DNA from 4 places in the Clostridium sp. LBM24168 genome. Region 2 is predicted to be linked to each of the others. Evidence: riboswitches for the same ligand, from Rfam matches in the RefSeq annotation. Region 2 holds a riboswitch; each other region holds the start of a gene.
What was found. A riboswitch is a leader RNA that binds a small molecule or an ion and turns the genes downstream of it on or off. The one in region 2 is predicted to bind S-adenosylmethionine.
Positions count from the first base shown of each region.

Region 1: another riboswitch for S-adenosylmethionine. It lies ahead of ACSVC9_RS01650 (pyridoxal phosphate-dependent aminotransferase); the one in region 2 lies ahead of ACSVC9_RS07825 (YezD family protein).
Region 3: another riboswitch for S-adenosylmethionine. It lies ahead of ACSVC9_RS10860 (MetQ/NlpA family ABC transporter substrate-binding protein); the one in region 2 lies ahead of ACSVC9_RS07825 (YezD family protein).
Region 4: another riboswitch for S-adenosylmethionine. It lies ahead of thiS (sulfur carrier protein ThiS); the one in region 2 lies ahead of ACSVC9_RS07825 (YezD family protein).

Region 1 is NZ_CP196861.1:340,484-343,698, forward strand. It holds gene ACSVC9_RS01640 (sulfite exporter TauE/SafE family protein) at 1-120, opposite strand, end outside; gene ACSVC9_RS01645 (LysR family transcriptional regulator) at 291-1,169, shown strand; SAM riboswitch class I at 1,219-1,320, shown strand; gene ACSVC9_RS01650 (pyridoxal phosphate-dependent aminotransferase) at 1,410-2,582, shown strand; gene ACSVC9_RS01655 (MetQ/NlpA family ABC transporter substrate-binding protein) at 2,607-3,215, shown strand, end outside.
Region 2 is NZ_CP196861.1:1,584,745-1,587,959, forward strand. It holds gene ACSVC9_RS07815 (ROK family transcriptional regulator) at 1-609, opposite strand, end outside; gene ACSVC9_RS07820 (hypothetical protein) at 753-959, opposite strand; SAM riboswitch class I at 1,092-1,201, opposite strand; gene ACSVC9_RS07825 (YezD family protein) at 1,372-1,560, opposite strand; SAM riboswitch class I at 1,613-1,720, opposite strand; T-box leader at 1,771-2,008, opposite strand; gene ACSVC9_RS07830 (DUF3298 domain-containing protein) at 2,090-2,779, opposite strand; gene ACSVC9_RS07835 (accessory gene regulator B family protein) at 2,997-3,215, shown strand, end outside.
Region 3 is NZ_CP196861.1:2,176,347-2,179,561, reverse strand. It holds gene ACSVC9_RS10865 (D-alanine--D-alanine ligase) at 1-890, shown strand, start outside; SAM riboswitch class I at 1,043-1,142, shown strand; gene ACSVC9_RS10860 (MetQ/NlpA family ABC transporter substrate-binding protein) at 1,216-2,052, shown strand; gene pdxR (MocR-like pyridoxine biosynthesis transcription factor PdxR) at 2,169-3,215, shown strand, end outside.
Region 4 is NZ_CP196861.1:2,687,696-2,690,910, reverse strand. It holds gene gabT (4-aminobutyrate--2-oxoglutarate transaminase) at 1-249, shown strand, start outside; gene ACSVC9_RS13315 (phosphatase PAP2 family protein) at 360-878, shown strand; gene ACSVC9_RS13310 (histidine phosphatase family protein) at 888-1,502, opposite strand; SAM riboswitch class I at 1,669-1,773, shown strand; gene thiS (sulfur carrier protein ThiS) at 2,060-2,275, shown strand; gene ACSVC9_RS13300 (HesA/MoeB/ThiF family protein) at 2,265-3,095, shown strand; gene ACSVC9_RS13295 (M67 family metallopeptidase) at 3,102-3,215, shown strand, end outside.

The DNA of each region.
Region 1 (3,215 bases), 1.2 Mb from region 2:
AATTCCAAATATAAGGGTTAAGGCTGGAGTAATTACCGTTCCACCGCCAAGACCGAGAATAGATCCAGCTATGCCTGCCACAATAGATATCAATAGGATTTCTAGCACCGTCAGTGACAAAATATCATCTCCTCAATATTGAATAAAATTTATTTTTCAAGTATTATTATATCAGGGATAAAAGTATATTGAAAATATTAATTATATATTGTTTATATACAAAAATTATATAAATATTCTCTATTATATATTTTTACTATTATTATTTAGTTATAGAGGTGATATTCTTCATGGATATTAAGCAACTTAGATATTTTCTTGCAATTGCAGAAGAAGGAAAGATAACGGAGGCAGCTAAAAAACTCAATATAGCACAACCACCTCTCAGTTATCATTTAAAGCTTTTAGAAGAGGAATTGGGTACTAGACTTATGGATAGGGGAAATAGAAAGATTCATCTGACAGATGCCGGTAAAATACTCAAGAACAGAGCTGAACAGATATTGAAATTGGTGGATTCAACCGTAAAGGAATTGAAGGATTTCAATGAAGGAACAAAGGGCACGTTATCTATTGGAACCGTTTCATCTTCAGGGGCTACACTTTTCCCTTATATAATAGAAAATTTTCATAGCATATATCCAAATGTAAATTTTGAAGTATGGGAAGGAAACACATATAGGATACTTGAAATATTAAATAGTGGAGTAATAGACATAGGAATAGTTAGAACACCCTTTAACCAGGAGGGATTGAATGTAAGAATACTTTCCAGAGAACCCATGATATCAGTTTTTAGGAATGATTTAAACTATTTTCCAGATAAAAAATCGATAATTTTAAGAGATCTCATGAACAAGCCACTTATCATATATAGGAGATTTGAGAAAATTATATTCGAGGCATGCCATAATGTGGATTTTATACCTGAAATAATATGTAAAGGTGATGATGCAAGGACTACTCTGTTGTGGGCAGAATCAGGTATTGGAATTGCACTGGTTCCTAGGACTGCATTAGATATAGTAAAGGCATCAGACTTGAACTATAGAGTAATTGATGACTCAAATTTAGAAACTAGTATAGCCGCAATATGTGTAAAAAACAGGTATATGTCAGCTGCTTCCAAAAATTTTTTGAATGTAGTTTCACAGATAGAAAAGGCTTGACTTTATTTCATGTAAATAATATAATCATATCTATAATTTAATAGATTTATTCTTATCTAGAGAGGTGGAGGGAAAGGCCCTATGAAACCCAGCAACCAGCAATTATTATTGCCAGGTGCTAATTCCTGCAGTTTTAACTGAAAGATAAGAGGGAAGCTACCTCTTTTATCGAAAAGGGGTTTTTTTAATTTAGAGAATAAATCTTATTGTTTAATATAATTTTGAAAGGACGTGTTTTTGTTGCCTGAACTAAGTAGGAAGTTGGTTAACTTTACAGATTCTGTTATAAGGAGAATGACAAGGATATCCAATAAATATGGAGCTATTAATTTGTCACAGGGTTTTCCTGATTTTGATCCTCCGCAAGAAATAAAAGAAGCACTTAAAGCTGCAGCAGAGAAAGGTCCACATCAATATGCGATTACCTGGGGTGCAGGAAATTTTAGGGAAGCTCTCGCAGAAAAACAAAGAAAGTTTATGGGAATAGATATAGACCCTGAGAAACAAATTGCTGTTACCTGTGGTAGTACGGAGGCAATGATGGCTTCTGTCATGACAGTCTGTGATCCGGGTGACAGGGTTATAGTATTCTCTCCATTTTATGAAAACTATGCTGCAGATGCAATATTGAGTGGAGCAGATCCAATATATGTATCCCTTTATCCACCGGAATTTTCATTCAACAAGAAAGAACTTGAGGATGCATTTAAGCAGAAACCAAAGGCTCTCATTTTATGTAATCCATCGAATCCTACAGGAAAGGTTTTCACCTTGGAGGAGCTCCAGTATATTGCAAGTTTAGCTGAAAAATATGATACATTTGTAATAACAGATGAAGTATACGAGCATATTGTTATGGATCCTTATAAACATATTTATTTTGCTTCACTTCCAGGGATGTTTAACAGGACTTTGAGCTGTAGTTCCCTTTCAAAAACATATTCAATAACAGGTTGGAGACTTGGATATGTTATAGGAGATGAAAGAATAATAGAGAATGTTAGAAAAATTCATGATTTTTTGACGGTTGGAGCAGCCGCACCACTTCAGGAAGCAGCAATTGCAGGCTTAAAAATGCCTGGAGAATATTATGACTGGTTGAAAAACATTTATACAAAGAAAAGAGATCTTTTTTTAAACGGGTTGGATGAAGCAGGATTAAAATATGTAAAACCCAATGGAGCTTATTATGTAATAATAGATGTATCTGAATTCAACGTAAAAAACGATTTGAAATTTTGTGAATGGCTGGCTAAAGAAGTTAAAATAGGAGCCGTACCTGGTTCAAGCTTCTTTAAAGAAGATGTAAACCACCTTATAAGACTCCACTATGCAAAGAAAGATGATACTCTTTTGAAGGCCATTGAAAAATTGAAGACACTTAAGGAAAAAGCTAGATTTTATAGTGAATAAATTTTATATGAAGAGGGGCTTATTATGAAAAAGATAGGAAGCATTTTAATATCAATATTCTTAATAACAATTGTATTTTCAGGTTGTGGAGCTACATCAAAGAGTTCGGAGGGAAAATCGGATTCTGAAGCAAATACAATTAAAGTTGGGGTTACAGCAGGACCTCATGAAGAAATAATACAAAAGGTTAAAGAAGTTGCGAAAAAACAGGGATTGGATGTTGAGTATACAAGTTTTAACGATTATGTTCAGCCAAATACACAATTAAATGAAAAGCAACTTGATGCAAATATATATCAACATGAACCATACTTAAATCAGTTCAACAAAGATCACGGAATGAATCTGGTGAAAGTTGGGAATGCTGTAACCTTTCCAATGGGTATATATTCCAGCAAGATAAAGTCTTTAAATGACCTAAAAGATGGGGATAAAATCTCCCTGCCAAATGATCCAACTAATGAAGCAAGAGCACTTATGCTTCTTGAAAAAGGTAAGGTTATAAAATTGAAAAGTGGAGTTAGTCTAAAGGCTACTATAAAGGATGTGGCTGAAAATCCTAAACACATTCAATTTTTGGAAGTCGAAGCGCCAATGGTTCCTCGTTCTTTAAGTGATGTTGCAGTTGCCGCA
Region 2 (3,215 bases):
TCCACAATCAAAATAAGCCAAATTATTAAACATCTTGCCGGACCCATACAAATATTCTGCAACAACAACTGAATTTGCCCTGTTTTCACTAATTATATTACATTCAAGTTTTTCCTCCAGCATCTCTTTTGCAGGTACATCAAACCATGCCATTGTATCAACCGTGAGTCCTACTCCAACAAGTTCAATAAAATCAAGCCTTAGCTCAATATATATATGATTTATTTCATTTTGAATTTTTTTTACCATCTCATCAGGTAAAATGCCGGATTCAATATAAAAAATTTTTTTATAAATAATCTCCATTCTCAAATTCACCATAGAAATTTGTATATAGGTTTCAGATATATCTATACATATAATATAGAATCTACATATGTTTATATCATACAATACAGGACGCCTACCTCCGGTAGATTCTCCTATACATTTTTCAACTATAACACCTTTTTTTTCAAGAGGATTCATAATACGATTCAATGTAGTTAATTTCATTCTTGTCTCAAGCAAAATTCTATTTTTACTCATAGCTCCATTTTTCTGAAGTAAATTAAATATTTCTTTTTCATCTGATTTCAAATCTTGAAATAACTTGTAATTATCTATCATAGCAATCATACCTTTTATTCTATTGTATTTTAATCATAGTAAAAAAGATCAAGCTTTAATAAATACAGGAAATAATTACTTCCCGATATCAAAACTTGACCTCTAGTTTTTCTAGTCAATCAAATTAGAATATTTATCACTATTTAGTTATAAAAAATATCAAATTTACTCTTTGTTTGAAATTTTGCTTTTTCATAAGCTGTTCTATAGAGCTGAATCATAGCATCAATTTCACTAGAACTTAACTTATCATAAAATACTCTTGGGCAAATAGCAAAAGCCTCTCTTTCATTTTGTTGTGAAAAGTTGTTATTGATTATATTAAAAAATCTATTCTCTATATCATTCATAAAAATTCCTCCATTTATCATTTTGTTCAAAAAATCTGCTATACTATCATAAAAAATATGATAAAAAAGCTATTTTTCTATAATAAGAAAAATAGCTTTTATTAACATTCATCTGTTGCAAAGCAACTAAATTTCTTATCTCTCAGAATACCACCTTCACTCTGTAGGAATTGACACCGATACATATAAATGCCGGTTGTCGGGCTTCAAAGGGCCAGTCCCTCCACCGCTCTTGATAAGAGTATATTAACTTGTACATATATTATCAATATATTGTATATACTATATCATTATATACTTAACGATGTCAATACTAAAAATTAAAAAATATAGATAAATTATTAGGCCATAATAATTTGTTCCATTTATCGGTGAATCGTTTATTTATAATAAAAAAGGATTTAAAATATTATTATACCAGTCTGACTTTTTCATTCTTCTCTATTTGTACAACTTTTCCATCCTGAATAACCAAAGTTATAGAACCATACTTTATCGTCTCCAGCATATATAGTAGTTTGTCTAAATTTTCCTGTGAGATACTACTATTATTACGCAGGTCCTTTTTATTCACCGTTATCACTCCCTCTATAAATATCATTTAAAAAACCTTCTTGCAAGATGAATGCAAGAAGGTTTGAAATCTCTTCCATTTCTCATCTTTCAGGTTTTACCTGCTGGAATTAGCACCGTTAAATATAATCATATATTCAGGTTGCCGGGCATCATCGGGCCAGTCCCTCTACCTCTCTAGATAAGAATAATTATATAAAATTTTTTAAAAAATAAAAAAATCCTCGTCTCTATACCATACAGAGACGAAGCTCAAACTCCGCGGTTCCACTCTTTTTAGACCATAAGTCCCACTTTTATTCAGGTACTTAATTATACCTCATTGCTGTAACGGGCAAATCCGATGTAGTCTACTGTAATTTCAATACACAACTCAAAAGGGCACTTCATTTAAGATAGATTTAGAAATCTTACAGCATCAAATTTCCTCTCTTGAAACCCATACTTAAACTACTTTCCTTTTTCAATGTTTTTAATTAATTCTTAAATATAATATTAAAAATTATATTTATTATTATACATGTAAATATAATTTTGTCAATATTTTTTTAATCCATTTAAAGAAACCTAGCAATAGGCCCTAGAGGGTTGATTATATCCTTAATTTTCTCATACGGAATTTCTATTTTAAACAATCCATAAACATAAGGTGTGTATTCATATATCTGATAGTAAATAACAAGACTGTCTGGAGTTAAATAATATTGCTGATCCTGCGTAATACCATTATAATCATTAATTAAAGTTATATTATTGTCTTTTATATACTGATATGCTATCTCATTTAGAAATGCTACATAATCTATATTTGTATTAAACAATTCATTGAAACTGTATATCTGCCCTGTTCTTTCATCAACAGTTACAGATGAATACTTTGTAAACCCGTGTGCAGCTCTGTTTACATAAGTATACATTGCAAATAATATACTCAATATATTTTTTTGATTTAAAGTTACTTCATAAGTTCCAAGCACCTGATTAAAATCTGTAACCCCATCTACAAGCACCTGACTTTTAAAAAGTTTACCAACTTCATCTATAATTGCATCATTAATTTTTGATATGTTTTCTTCACTATTGATATTGTCTATAATCGGATATGATATACTGAACTTATCAGGCATCAGCTTTTGTTCTTCTAAATTTACAGATTCATTTTTTTCATCTTTTCTACTATATATTGAACAAAGATCCTCATTGTCAAATAAACTCGCTAAATTATCTGGATAACTAAAATAAAGCATTCCCTTTATTCTCCCTATAAACTCATTTTATATAATTATATTATTATATTCATTCACTTAAGGTGCATAGTTTTATGAAATACATAAGAAAGCATTTAAAGAAATTTTTGTAAAAATTTCTTCCTTTTATGTCTGTTTTTTTCCTTTTCATGCATAATCTATTTACATAAACATCTCTTTATTTTATAGTGTATGTAAATTGAGTTAGGTGATTGATATGGTAAAAGCTCTAGCAGATAAGATTACATTATATATAAAAGAAAACAGTTACATAAAAGATACTGACAATATAGAAAAAATAAATTACTCAGTACAAGTACTGGTAAATGAGACCTTTAAGTTGATAGTATTGTTTATATTATTTACAATATTAGGAAAATTAAATTATTTTTTATTTTCCTTTATGATTCTATTTTCCACAAGGACTTTTTCAGGA
Region 3 (3,215 bases), 590 kb from region 2:
AAGTATCACTAGATTCTGGGAAAGAAATAATGAGTTGCTTTGATAGAAATAAGTATACAGTAGTTCCAATTGTTATAGATAATAAGCGAGATATAATAGATAAAACAGGAAGTATGGATTTTGCCTTTATAGCACTTCATGGAAAATTTGGAGAAGATGGGACTGTCCAATCTGTGCTGGAAACTTTAGATATACCTTATTCTGGCTGTGGGCCACTTACAAGTTCCATATGTATGGATAAGGACATGACAAAAAAGGTATTGAAGAGTGCTGGAATCAAAACTGCAAGATGGATTTGTGTCAAATCAACAGATGAAATAGATTATGACTATCTGGGTGAAATGGGTTATCCGCTGGTTGTAAAACCAAATTCAGGAGGATCAAGTGTAGCGACGAATATAGTTAAAAGGAAAGAAGATATAGAGTACTCGGTAAATTTGGCATTAAAGTATGATGAGGAAGTTATGATTGAGGAATATATAAAAGGTGATGAGATCACCTGCTGTATTTTAAACGGAAAGACATTGCCACTAATTCAAATAAAGCCGAAAACAGAGTTTTTTGATTATGAGGCAAAATATACTGAAGGTGCTTCAGATGAAATAATTGTCCAGCTTGAAGAGAAACTTCAAAGTAAAATTGAAGAAATATCTCTTAGATGTTGGGATGTGTTGAAGTGTAGAGTATATGTGAGAGTTGATTTTATGATAAAGGACAATATACCTTATGTACTTGAACTCAATACACTCTCGGGAATGACAAAGAATAGTCTATTTCCAAAGAGTGCAAAAGCAGTAGGTATGTCTTACAGCCAACTTCTGGATAATATAGTTGAGTATTCTATGAAAGAAAACTGTAAAGTCGCTTCTAAGAAAATTTATGCATCATGAAAATATTAAATAGATAAATAGAAGCCTGCATAAATAATGTATTAATATTTATACAGGCTATTCTTTATTTAAGTTCTAAATTGTCGAGAACTGCATTGACAGATAAAATACATGATGATATAATCAATTACGTGAAAAAGTAAATCAAAATAAACTTATCAAGAGAGGCGGAGGGATTGGCCCTATGAAGTCCGGCAACCAGTATTATATACATTGGTGCTAACTCCTACAGCGAAAGCTGAAAGATGAGAAAATCATTAAGGTTTCAAACCCGGGATTTTTCTCGGGTTTTTATTTTGATTAAATTAATTGAGGGGGAACTTGTATGAAAAACATCAAAAAGATACTGGTAATTATATTTTCTTCTGTATTCGTTTTAGCAGCATTATCAGGATGCGGAAGTAACAACGGAGGAAATACTGGAAGTAGTGATACATCAAAAAGTGAAAAAAAGGATATAACAATAGGGGCTACGCCTAAACCCCATGAAGAGATACTTGAAAAGGTAAAACCTATACTTCAAAAAGAAGGATATGAACTTAAAATAAAAGAATTTACAGATTATGTAACACCAAATAAGGCACTTGCGTCTGGTGAGTTAGATGCAAATTTTTTTCAACATATACCATATCTGGAAGACTATAATAAGAAAAATGGTACGGATTTAGTTTCTGTGGCAAAAGTTCATCTTGAACCAATGGGAGTGTATTCAAATAAGGTTAAAAATTTAAAAGATCTCAAAGATGGTGCTGAGATTGCAATACCAAATGATGCCACAAATGGTTCCAGAGCTCTTAAACTGTTAGCACGTGAAGGGCTTGTAAAGGTTAAAGATGGAGAGCTTATTTCTAAGTTGGATATAACTGAAAACAAGAAGAACCTTAAGATTCAGGAGTTAGATGCTCCACAACTTCCTAGGGTATTGGGTGATGTAGATGCAGCAGTTATAAATACAAATTATGCATTAGAGGCAAAATTAAATCCAACTAAAGATGCACTTGCTATAGAATCAAAAGAGTCACCTTATGCAAATATAATTGCAGTTAAGAAAGAAGACAAAGACAAACCTTATGTGAAGGCTCTTGTGAAAGCGGTAAATTCGCCTGAAATCAAGAAATTCATAGAGGATAATTACAAGGGAAGTATAATCCCTGCATTTTAACACTAAATTTTGAGTATTTTATAAATAAAGATGATGTATTGTAAAAAATTACAGTATATCATCTTTATTTATGTATTGATTTATGTAAAAATATATAGAGAGGTGAATTTATAATTATGTTTTTTGATATAAAAATTGATGATAAAAGTCCTGTTTATATACAGATAAAAAATTATATAAAAAATATGATACTTAGAGGAATGATGACTTCAGGTGAAAAACTTCCATCCACCAGGGAAATGTCTTCAAGATTGAAGGTAAGCAGGAATACAGTTATTTGTGCTTATGATTTTCTAAAAGATGAAGGCCTTGTACATATGAAGAAAGGAAAGGGAGCTTTTGTATCTGATGTAAAAGTAGATTTTCAGGAAAAGTGGAATATAGACTGGAATAAGCGCATAAATAGTTATGCAAGGGAATCAGAAAAATTGGATATAATCAAAAGCGAAATAAAGTGGGAGAAAGGAATGATATCATTTAAAAGTATAGCTCCTGATGACAGGTTATTTGATGTTGAGAATTTTAAAAAATCATTTTTGAATTGTGTATCGCGAGAAGGCGGGAAAATATTGAATTATGGATATGCACAGGGATATAAGCCACTTATTGAATATCTTGTCAAATATATGGCAGACAAGGGTATAGATGTTTCCGGGAAAGATATACTTGTAACTAATGGATTTACAGAAGGATTTAATATTATACTGTCATGCCTTGTAAATAAAGGAGATAATATATTATGTGAAAATCCGACTCACAATACGGCTATAAAGATTATGAAACTGCATAGATTAAATATAACAGGAATTAAGATGAATGAAGATGGGATAGACCTTAATGCTTTAAGAGAAAATCTAAAAAAACGCAAATTTAGTTTGGCATATTTTATACCGTCCTATCACAACCCAATGGGGGTTGTAATGTCTCCTGAAAAAAGAACAAAATTGTATAATACTCTTAAAGAGTATGATGTTCCTATAATTGAGGATGGTTTCAATGAAGAACTGAGATATCTAAGTGATCATGTATCACCAATTGCTGCACTTAGCGGTGGTGGTAATAGTGTGATTTATGTAGGCAGCTTTTCAAAGATACTCTTCCCGGGTCTGAGAATAGGGTGGATACTTGCAGATAAAGAACTTATAGGATATCTTGAAAGTGCA
Region 4 (3,215 bases), 1.1 Mb from region 2:
ATAGGTCTTGAATTTGTAAAAGATAGAGTTACAAAGGAGCCTTATGGAGAAATTGTAAAGAATATTATAGATTACTGTTTTAAACATGGAGTTATATTTTTGAATGCTGGTTTGTTCGGCAATGTAATTAGATTTCTTCCACCCCTTGTAATAACCAATGATCAACTTGAATATGGACTCAAGGTGCTTGAAGATGCAATTAGCAAATTCAGTATACAAGGTAAAGTGAAATATAAGAGTATAGTTTAATAGTTTTTCCTCGTAAAATTTAGACAAAAAAAGGAGTACATAGTATAGGGGATATGTACTCCTTTTTTATGCTATAATATTTAATAAAAAATAAGCGGGGCAAAAGTATTATGTTCTCTTTAGTTTATCAGTTTGATTTTTATTTACTTCAATTTATAGAAAAAAATATGCACAGCATCATTATAGATAAAATAATGATTGCTATTACCTACCTTGGAAATATGGGTATCATATGGATTATAATAGCATTATTTTTGATTATCAATAAAAGATATAGAAAAGCAGGTATAGTTACTTTGATTTCAGTGATTTTGGGGGCCATATTAAGTGAAGGTATAATTAAACATGTAGTTGAAAGGCCTAGACCATTTGTGAAATTCAGCACAATAAATCTTTTGATTTCAAAGCCATTGTCTTACTCGTTTCCTTCAGGGCATACTACGGCGGCTTTTGCAGCAGCAGGGATATTATCTAAGTACTTTAGAAGATATTCCATTGAAATTTTTACAGCAGCATTTTTAATAGCATTTTCTAGACTCTATCTATATGTCCACTATCCTACAGATATTTTGTCTGGTATGATTTTAGGTTTATTATGCAGTAAGGCTACACTTTATATATTTAAATGATGAAGTACTTTATTTTGGTAAATGAGAAGTATCATTTATGCTATATATCATTGGGGTTAAATTATCGTCAAAAATTATTTTGGATACAGATGTATTTAAAAGTATAATTTTATGATACATTATGAGTTCCCAGTCAAATAATGATACTAATCCAGCTTTTAATATCCCTCCATGAGCTACTACTACAATTTTTTTATTCCTGTTTTTATTTACGATATTTATTAAAGTATTTCCGGCCCTTTCACAGGCATTTTTCAAGCTTAAATCACCACCGCACAGGGGACCCTCCTTGATAGCATTTTTCCATCTGATATATTCTTCTTTATAGTTATGTAAAATTTCCTCGGAAGTTAGTCCTTCCCATTTTCCATAATTAATTTCACGTAGAGTATCTATTATTACAGGTTGTTTTCCAGTATTTTTTGCAATTAGTTCTGCAGTTTTTTTAGCTCGCTTTAGTGGACTTGAATAAATGCAATCGAAATTTCCATTTAGATGTTTGGCAAGATATTCAGCTTGGAGGATTCCTTCTCGTGCCAATTCTATATCTGAGCATCCCTGGAATTTACCTAGGGTATTCCATTCTGTCTGTCCGTGTCTTACTAATAATAATTCAGTTTGCATTGTACATCTCCTATATATTTTTTCATGAATAGATTTAAGAATATAATTTATGCTTAAATACTAAAATATTTTATCTAATAAGTCAATGATAATAAATATCGGATTGTAAATTATATTGACAAAATTAATTTGAATATGTTAATATTTAAATTAATTAAATAATTGATTCTTATCAAGAGAGGCAGAGGGAATGGCCCTATGATGCCCGGCAACCTGAATATGTTATTTCAACGGTGCTAATTCCAGCAGGTATATACCTGAAAGATGAGAAAGTGTAGAAAAAGCTTTCTTGTAATCTTAAACAGGAAGGTTTTTATTTTATATTGGATTTTAGGAATGAAATTATAATTACTGCTAAATGTAGTTTCATAAACTTTTAACCATATCGGTCAGAAGTTTATGATTAAAAGATATCATATAAAATAGCAATGGATAAGATCCTTTTGAAGATATAAATTTTTAAAAACAGGAAATATTTTAGTGAATATAATTTTACCGTTGGTGTGGATTTCGCAATGATGGAAAATATTTAGACAATTATAATTAGGAGGAAAGTTATGAATATAAAAGTAAATGGAGAAGATAAGGATATAAAAGATGGAGTAACAATAACTGAAATTTTGAAAATTGAAAATGTTGAAATGCCGGATATGGTATCAGTACAGTTAAATGATGAATTTGTAGATAGAGATAAATTTTCCGATACTGTATTAAAGGAGAATGATAAGATAGATTTCTTGTATTTCATGGGAGGTGGAGCTCTTGGATTTTAATGAAGAGCAAATTGAAAGATATTCAAGACATATAATATTGTCCGAAGTTGGAGTAGAAGGGCAGGAAAAACTTCTTAATTCAAAAGTACTTATTATAGGTACAGGCGGACTTGGGGCACCTGCCGCAATGTATCTTGCTGCTGCAGGTATAGGAACTATTGGACTTGTAGATGGGGATGTAGTTGATTTATCTAATCTTCAAAGGCAGATAATACATCAGACGAAAGATGTAGGTAAATCTAAAGTGCAATCCGGGAAGGAAACCATAAACGAGTTAAATCATGATGTAAATGTAATAACTTATGATGAACTTGTAGATTCACATAATATTTTGGATATTATAAAAGATCAGGACTATGACTTTATAATAGACGGTACGGATAATTTCCCAGCCAAGTTTTTGATAAATGATGCCTGTGTACTTTCCAAGAAGCCATTTTCACATGGCGGTATAATAAGATTTCAGGGTCAGCTGACTACCTATATACCTGACAATGGTACTCCTTGCTATAGATGTATTTTTCAATCACCACCTCCAGCTGGTGTAGTACCAACATGCAAGGAAGCAGGAGTACTCGGTGTTATGGGTGGAGTAATAGGATCGCTTCAGGCAACCGAAGCGCTTAAATATATACTTGGACTTGGAGGTAATCTTGCAGGATATCTTCTGACATATAACGCACTGACAATGCAGTTCAGAAAAATAAAAGTCGGTAAAAATAAGAAATGTGGAATATGTGGTGAACATCCTACTATAAAAAATCTTATAGACTATGAACAGGCAGCTTGTGACTTAAAAACAGGAAGTTTAAAAGGGTGATAAATTATGATTTATATGGATAAGTTGGAGTATGAAAAAATTATAGAGCAGGCAAGGAGAGAATTGCCGGATGAATGCTGTGGCTATCTTGCTGGGAAGAAGTCTGGAGTAGATATATTT